2 regions of the Enterococcus sp. CR-Ec1 genome follow, and region 1 is predicted to be linked to the other one. Evidence: a T-box and tRNA genes for the amino acid it is inferred to sense, from the RefSeq annotation. Region 1 holds a T-box; the other holds one or more tRNA genes.
The links. A T-box is a leader RNA that pairs with one kind of tRNA and senses whether it is charged. The one in region 1 lies ahead of serS (serine--tRNA ligase), so its partner is inferred to be a tRNA-Ser.

Region 1 (4,429 bases):
TGTCTCAGCGACTTCATTAGAATAACAAATGATTTGTTATTTGTCAACAACTTTTTTTAATTAATTTTGTTGATGTATCAACATCGATTAACTATTTTAAAATTGCGACTTCGTTATAATATCATCTGTCGAGCTGTGCGTCAACCACTTTTTTAAATTCTTTTTACGAATTCGTTTAGTCATTTGGCACATGTAATAATATACCAAGACTTGCGCTATTCGTCAACCATAAAATGATTGATAGACCAACGTTTCTAGTTACTCCGTTTCCAAAGATGATTCGTGATTTTTAGTCCGTGATTTCCGCCTTTTTTAAGGACTTTTTCCGTTATTATTTGCCTATCGTTCGTCTTTTTCCTTTTTGTGTTTTCTTAATTCCTATCATTCTTATAAATTTAAGTATGATTTTATCTATTTTGTGGAATATTTGCTAAAATGGAGAAAAGAATATTGTTCCTAGGAGGACCCAGTATGAAAATACTTGTAGCAGATGATGACAAAGAGATCGTAGAACTATTAAGCATTTATTTACACAATGAAGGTTATGAATCGGTCAAAGCATATGATGGAAAAGAAGCACTGACCAAGATCCGCACCACTTCTGATATCGAACTATTGATCTTAGATATCATGATGCCAGAAATGGATGGCATGCAAGTCGTGAAAGAATTGAGAAAAGAATCCCAAATCCCTATTATTATGCTGACCGCTAAAACAACCGATATGGATAAGATTCGTGGATTGGTCGCCGGTGCGGATGATTATGTCACCAAACCTTTCAACCCATTAGAAGTTATGGCCCGGGTAAAATCGCTATTGAGAAGAACCAAGATGCAGGCTGCTTCAAATCAACCAGAGATTCTAGAAGTAAGCTCCCTTATTATCAATCGCGATTCCCATGAAGTAAAAACCGTCGATGGCAACGAAATTCAATTGACTGCATTAGAATTCGGTATCCTCTACTTGCTGGCATCGCATCCGAACCGTGTCTTTAGCGCCGATGAGATTTTTGAACGAGTTTGGAAACAAGAAAGTGTCGTTTCTGCCAAAACAGTTATGGTCCATGTCAGTCACTTACGAGATAAGATCGAAGAAGCCACGGATGGTGAAAAAGTCATCCAAACAGTATGGGGGGTCGGCTACAAAATAGATGCGAAGTAAACCAACTGAAAAAAAGCGCAACACACCCATCGAAAAAAAGAAACGGATCACGCTGACCTCAAAGGAAATCAGTGAGTTATTTGCCGAAGGAATTGTAACGATTGTTCTTTTACTTCTATTAAATATCGCTATTTTGGTCATCTTGACCTCAATCGTTGAAAATTCACCAGATTTAGTTGATGCCATCTACGCATCGAAGAATGCTTTCACATCTGCCTTTAATACAGATATCTTCCGCAGTGGGCGCAACTTCATTCTACCGATGTTCTTCCTATTAGATGTGATCGTCTTATATTGGCGTTTGATTCGTCGCTACCATCAAATGCAGCTACGTCACATCATCAGCGAGCTTCATTTTATTGCGGAAGGCAATTACGATCATCGCATTCCCTTCGAGTTACGGGGCGATTTAAGTCGGATCGTTTCTAATATCAATGGCTTAGTCGACAGTACGGTGGCGGCGATTGAAGATGAACGACGGATCGAGCAATCCAAAGATGAGCTGATTACCAATGTCAGTCATGACATTCGAACACCGTTGACTTCGATCATCGGCTATTTAGGTCTAATTGAAGATCGACAATACCATTCAGAAGAAGAATTGCTGAAATATACCCATACGGCGTATGTCAAAGCCAAGCAAATGAAATCCCTTGTCGATGATTTGTTTGAATATACAAAAGTGCGCCAGCCTAGCGTCCCAATCAATGTGATGGAATTTGACATGGCCCAGCTAGTGGAACAATTGGCGGCGGACTTTGAATTAGAAGCTAGTCGGAAAGGCATCAAGATTGAAACATACACCCGTCCGGAACACATCGAGATGGATGGCGATACCGAAAAACTGGTGCGGGTCTTCAATAACTTGCTTTCGAATGCCTTGAAATACGGCAAAGGCGCCGATAAGATCCGCATGGAAGTCGAGAAAGTCGGGACCGAAGCGATCTTAACAGTCAAAAACAATGGGCAAATGATCCCTAAGCAAGCCCTTGATTCTCTATTCGACCGTTTCTACCGAGTGGAAGAATCCCGCTCTCAAGAAACAGGAGGAACTGGCTTAGGTCTAGCGATCGCTCAAAGCATCGTCGCCTTACATGGCGGCTATATCTATGCCAAGTCAACGCCGGAATGGACGTCCTTTATTATCCATCTCCCGTTGAAACGCAACAACTTATCCAACACACAAACCTATGGTTGACGACCCAACATTTTTTGGGTATGCTAGAGAAAATAATCAAGGCACAGAACCTAGTATATTTTTTTCATCTGTATAGAGAGCTGATGGTTGGTGAAAATCAGTGTTGGAAAAAATAGAATCCAGTTCTTTAACGTGTATTTTTCGAAAGAAAAATCGTTGGCTCACGATACGAGCAGCAAGGGCAGCGCAAGCTGAACTTGGGTGGCACCGCGAATGGTCATTTCGTCCCAAGCAATACGGGATTGGAATGGCCTTTTTTCTATGGAAAAATCAAAGGAGGATGTATCACTATGTTAGATGTAAAAATGATTCGCCAAAATTTTGCTGAAGTACAAAGCAAACTCGCAACACGAGGTGTCCAAAAAGAAGTGTTGGACCGCTTTTTAACACTTGATGAGCGTCGCCGAGAACTCTTAGTCCAAACGGAAGAGCGCAAGAAATTGCGTAATGAGGTTTCTGGTGAGATCGCCGCCTTGAAACGGGCGAAAGAAGATGCGGCAGATAAAATTGCCCAAATGAAAGAAGTCGGCAGCCAAATTAAGCAATTGGATGAAGAGATCGCTCAAATTGATGAAGACATCAAAGAGATCGCCACGACGTTGCCGAACTTGCCGAATGATTCTGTTCCGGTGGGCAAAGATGAAGATGACAATGTAGAAGTCCGCCGTTGGGCAGACCCAAAAACCTTTGCCTTTGAACCAAAACCCCATTGGGAGATCGCAGAAGACTTGGGGATTCTCGACTTTGAGCGGGGTGCCAAAGTTTCTGGTAGCCGTTTTGTTTACTACAAAGGCTTAGGTGCTCGTTTGGAACGTGCCTTATACAACTTCATGTTGGATCAGCATGTTTATGAGCATGGGTATACGGAGATGATCACCCCGTATATCGTCAACAGCCAAGCAATGTTCGGTACTGGGCAATTTCCGAAGTTTAAAGAAGATGTTTTCCAATTGGCAGACACTGATTTGACTTTGATCCCGACTGCGGAAGTACCTTTGACCAACTACTATCAAGGGGAGATCTTAGAACAAGAACAGCTCCCTGCCTACTTCACTGCCTTGAGCCCATCATTTCGTTCAGAAGCCGGCAGCGCTGGCCGTGACACTCGCGGTTTGATTCGCTTGCACCAATTCAATAAAGTCGAAATGGTGAAATTCAGTGATGCAGAACATTCTTATGAAGAATTAGAGAAAATGACGGCTAATGCCGAAGATATTTTGCAAAAACTCAATTTACCTTACCGTGTGCTTAGCTTGTGTACAGGAGATATGGGCTTTTCTGCAGCGAAGACCTATGATTTAGAAGTATGGATCCCTGCCCAAGAGATGTATCGTGAGATCAGCTCTTGCTCAAACTGTGAAGACTTCCAAGCACGTCGTGCCATGATCCGTTACCGTGATCAAGAGGGCAAGATTCACTACATGCATACACTAAACGGCTCTGGTTTGGCTGTCGGTCGGACGGTAGCCGCAGTGCTTGAAAATTATCAAAACGAAGACGGCAGTGTAACGGTACCAGAAGTTCTGGTTCCTTATATGGGCGGACTGACAAAAATTGAAAAAGCCTAAGCCTTAGTAACCTCAGTAGCAACCCCTAGAGAACAGTCACACCGCGTGAGCTGTTGCCTAGGGGTTTTCTTGTTTACGTAGCCTAGAGTGGTTTCCATCTCCCTAACCACTTTGATCACTTCTTGCAAGAGAAACAACGCAACAAGGCTGTAATTTTTAAGCGAATAATTAGAAAAATCCCTTTGTCTTTTTAATCCTCTATCAGAAACCGGGCATGATCGTTGAAAGTGCCTGTGACTTATGGTAACGTGGGCATAATTTAGGATGGAATGAAGGGAGCTTCACCAATGCCCGAACGAAAGACCTATGCCCGTCGGAGTGACTTGCACAAGAAACCAAACAATAATCAAAAACGAACAGCATCAGCTGAAGAAAGACCGAAAGGACCACCCTCGAGAAAGAAGCCGTATCGGAAAGCAATTTTTTCCTTATTTGCCTTATTATTGATCGTTTTGATCGCAACGGCTGGCTCGGTTCTTTACACCTTGCACCAACAAGAAGT
Region 2 (4,429 bases), 1.1 Mb from region 1:
TTCAACGCCTCCTGGTTTAGTTCTTTCTTGAAATCTGGATGAGGCAAAAAGCTTTTGATTTCAGAGCCAAACATGAAACTGCCGTTCATTTGCGCATAGTAATACGGTTTGATCCCAAAGTGATCCCGCGCGCCGAAAAGCTCTTGTTTTTGAGTATCCCAGATGGCAAAAGCAAACATTCCCCGCAGGCGCTGCAACACATCAATGCCCCACTCTTCATAGCCATGTAAGACTACTTCGGTATCCGCATGGGTAGAGAAGACATGACCTGCTTGGATCAATTCCTCACGCAATACTTGAAAGTTGTAAATTTCACCATTAAAAATGATTACTTTTGTTCGATCCTCATTAAAAATTGGTTGTGAGCCACCTTCTAAGTCGATGATCGATAAACGACGAAACCCTAATGCCACTCGGTCGTCGGTAAATTTCCCTGAACTGTTTGGTCCGCGATGAACGATCCGGTCCATCATGCGTTCAATAATGATTTCTTTTTGGTCTTTTGAATTGACAAAGCCGACAATTCCGCACATATTTTCACATCCGTTTTCATAATCCATTTTCATTTTTCTAAAGTAAATCATACCATAGAATTCAAGAGATACGATCTCTTTTTCAAAAAAATACAATCAATATATTTTTGCACAAAACACAATTTGAAGATAAACCTTATGATATCAAGGTTTCCAATCATCTCATACTCTCAATCTTACAAATTTGTTATCTAAGAAAATAGCTATCCTCAAAATTCTTAAGAAATTTTTTATGAATTCTATTTTTCTGAAAATATACAAAGATACTTTTCCCGAATTTACTGACTCCAGCAAACTTCTTTTGCTTCCATTCTCAGCATTGATTTCCTGAAAATAATCAGTCAGATTTGTTCGTTTGATAGTTTTATTGGACTATTGTGAAAAAAAGTGTTATTCTAACTATGGAATTTCGTTATCAACTAACCGTTGCCTTTCAATGACAAGTTTTAAGAAAGGAGAATGACTATGACATTCTATAACACAGATCTACAATATCGTGTAACTCTGGATACCAAATTGAATTTATTTATCGTTTTCGATAAAAAAGATGCGAATCATTTTGCGACTGGAATTACGATCGAGCAAGCTGTACAAGAATTGAAAAAAAATGCATAAGGAGTTTATCCAAATGAAGGATACCGATTCGTACTGAAAGCACCTCGCTAAGGAAATAATTAGCTAGGTGCTTTCTTGTTTTTTGGCTCGCTTTTGTCTGTTGCAGCATCCACTTCTTGCTTCTGTCCACTTTGCTGTTCATCTAGCTGTAAGATTTCATCAACAGATCCTTGCGTAATAAACTTACTCAATCCCTGTGCCGCAACTTTTGTATAACGCATAAAATAATCTTTTTCTTCAAAATCCATCTTCTTGCCTCCTACTGATACAACTGTGCTTTTATTAAGTTTACCATCTATTTCACTAGTCATTCTTGAGCGTCATTCCTTTAATACTTATGAATGATCCATTAATAGCATACACGTTACATTTGTCAAATCATCCTTTTCCTCTATTCATGAAAAGACAAATCTGTTTTCTGGTACAGAACATAGTACTATTGTCTTTTCAGGAGACTTTTATTTAGGAGGAATTTTTATGGCTACGTTTTTCGCCATTTTGTTTTTCATTGGATTGTTCTGTTTCGTTTTTGGCATTGTCTTATTTTATATTGGGCTTGTAAAACAAAATTCAAAACGAGATCGAAACGTTTTGATCATTGTCGCTTCCGCTTTTATTGCCTTGTTTTCTTATGGTGGCTTGTCCTTCTACCAAGATGTGACATCTTTCGATAGCATCACTGCGCAATTAAGCCTTTCTTTACGTAACGAATCAAGGCAAAGCGAATCCTTTGGCGATGCCGCTGCTTCCATGGAACAACCACAAGGAGAACAAAAAGCTGGCAACAACGAAGCAAGTAGCGCACAACAAGAAGAACCCGCGAACAACGAGCAACATACACCTGAACTTTCTCGTGAAGAAAGAAATGCACTGAATCGTGCAGAAAGATACTTATCCAGCAATGCGTTTTCTCAGTCGAGCTTAAAACGCCAACTACTCTATGAAGATTTTTCTGAGAGCGCAGCAGACTTTGCCGTAGCCACCGTGGATGCCGATTGGAACGAGCAAGCATTGAAAAAAGCGATTCGCTACTCGCAAAATTTATCCTTATCGGATGAGCGTGTGGCGAGCCAACTTTCCTTTGAAGGCTTTACTTCTGAACAAATTGAATACGCCTTATCACGTTTGCCCGATTGATTCTTTTCGTTTGTTGCAGGACCACAAGCAAAAAAGATATCGGCAAGTTGACGGAACAATTATGCTGTTTTCTAGACCGAGTGTAGGTTAATCGCTTTTCAGATGGTTATCGATCAACCTCGGCAGTCATTTATATTCTTCTGCCCACAACAAACAAAAAAGCCTATCTCGAAAGATAGGCTAAACGCTCCAAAGCGTTGGTATAAGGAGAGTACAGGATTTGAACCTGCGCGCCGGGATGAACCGGGTCGGCGGATTTCGAGTCCGCTGCATTACCACTCTGCCAACTCTCCATAACAGTTATTTTCGCTAGTTTTACAAAAAATGTCAAGAAAAATCTGCATCCAAAATGGAAATGGATACAGATTTTTTGTTCTTTAATCGAAAATATAGTTTTCTTTCTTTTCGATTACGCCTGCGATCGTCTCGTTGATGATTTTGATGATCTGATCATCGGTGGGTGTGATGATACCCGCCGACATTAAGGAAGCCAAACCAGTCACAACGATCCATGCGCCATTATGTAGTGCATTTATCGCATCTTCGGATAGATCTGCATATTTTTCTTCTGATTTGATCAAGGATTTGAAATAGGTGGATGAAAAATCATGCATCAATTTCCCCCCGCCGTAGTCGTCGATAAAAAGGGCGATGTAGAGATTGTGCTGCTCTTGCGCGAAGCGTATATAATTCAGGCCTAAATCAACAAGTTTGTCTCCTGTTCGAACGACTGGAAAAACATTTTCCGATAAATCTTTGAAAACAGCCTCCACCAAGGTATTTTTTAAGTCCTGCATATTTTCGAACTCAAGATAAATTGGTTGAGTAGAAATTCCCATGTGCTTAGCGATATTCCGGGCCGTAAAGTTGCCAAAACCTTCTCTATTGATCAGTTCATAAGCGGCCTTCAAAATGTGTTCTCTTGTATAGACCTTCCTTCGCATCAATAAATCCCCCTTTTTATATTTATTTAATTGTAACCGAGATATTCATTTTTTAAAAATAAAACACTCCTTCCGTTATCTTATTTCTATTCACTTTGTTCACTAAAAACGAATGTTTAGTAATAGGAAATGTTCTGCTTTTTTCATTTATCACAAAAAATCCAACGGATGGCGTTCTAGTTATTTTTCAAATCTACTTTTCTTTCTTGTTGAAAACTCGCTGAAATTGTACACTAGGAGTGTAGCACGCAAATTCGATTGAAAAAGGGGTTTGGAAATGGCTGAATCAAAAGAGCTATTATTGGAGACCTGCTTATTAGCAGGGAAAATCATGATGGAAAACGGCTCGGAAGTGTATCGCGTGGAAGATACGATGAATCGAATTGCGGCAAACGCTGGAGAGCAAGGGAGTATTAGTTATGTAACAGCAACTGGACTTTTTATGGGCTTACGCAGTAGCCACTATGCACAAGTAGAAAATGTTCATGATCGAGTCATCAATCTCGAAAAAATTGTTGCCGTCAATGGGCTCTCTCGCGCCTATGCGGAAAAGAAACTTTCCTTAGCGGAACTGCATGAGGCATTAAAAAAGGTCAATCAGACAACACCAAGTTTTCCTTACTGGCTACAGGTTCTTAGTGCTGGCGTGGTCAGCAGTACCTTAATGATTATTTTTGGCGGTGCTTGGTTTGACTTTCTAGCGACCTTCGTCATTGGCTGCCTTGGCTTTTTGTGTGCGTATTGGGTCAAGAAACTGATCGACATTCGCTTTTTGGATATGTTTTGTGCCTCCTTACTGATCGGTACTTTGTCTGTCTTAGCGGTCTCTCTTCATATCGCACAAAACGTCGATAATTTGATTATCGGTGCCGTCATGCCCTTAGTTCCTGGTGTAGCAATCACCAATTCCTTTCGAGATATCTTGGCAGGCCATCTCATTAGTGGCACAGCTCGGGGAACAGAGGCCATCTTTACTGCTGCCGCGATCGGTGTCGGCATTGCCACGGTCTTCACCTTATTTGGAGGGATCTCATGACGATTTTTATTCACCTTTCCTTCAGCTTCTTAAGCACTGTAACCTTCGGCATCTTGACCAATATTCCTAAAAGAGCCTTAGTTGCCACAGGCATTGCTGGAACGGTTGGCTGGATGATCTATTGGTCATTGCAAACGATTGGCTACGGTCTAGGCAGTGCCAAC

Region 2: it encodes a tRNA-Ser, which carries the amino acid that the T-box ahead of serS (serine--tRNA ligase) is inferred to sense. The anticodon was not compared.

The regions. Positions count from the first base shown of each region.
Region 1 is NZ_CP025223.1:3,791,119-3,795,547, forward strand. Features, by position in the region: gene CXM95_RS18225 (response regulator transcription factor) at 472-1,161, shown strand; gene CXM95_RS18230 (sensor histidine kinase) at 1,151-2,359, shown strand; T-box leader at 2,395-2,592, shown strand; gene serS (serine--tRNA ligase) at 2,650-3,927, shown strand; gene CXM95_RS18240 (polysaccharide deacetylase family protein) at 4,215-4,429, shown strand, end outside.
Region 2 is NZ_CP025223.1:1,094,662-1,099,090, reverse strand. Features, by position in the region: gene asnB (asparagine synthase (glutamine-hydrolyzing)) at 1-533, opposite strand, end outside; gene CXM95_RS18820 (hypothetical protein) at 999-1,148, shown strand; gene CXM95_RS05255 (hypothetical protein) at 1,208-1,396, opposite strand; gene CXM95_RS05250 (Ltp family lipoprotein) at 1,626-2,285, shown strand; tRNA gene CXM95_RS05245 (tRNA-Ser) at 2,491-2,578, opposite strand; gene CXM95_RS05240 (TetR/AcrR family transcriptional regulator) at 2,663-3,229, opposite strand; gene CXM95_RS05235 (threonine/serine exporter family protein) at 3,507-4,265, shown strand; gene CXM95_RS05230 (threonine/serine exporter family protein) at 4,262-4,429, shown strand, end outside.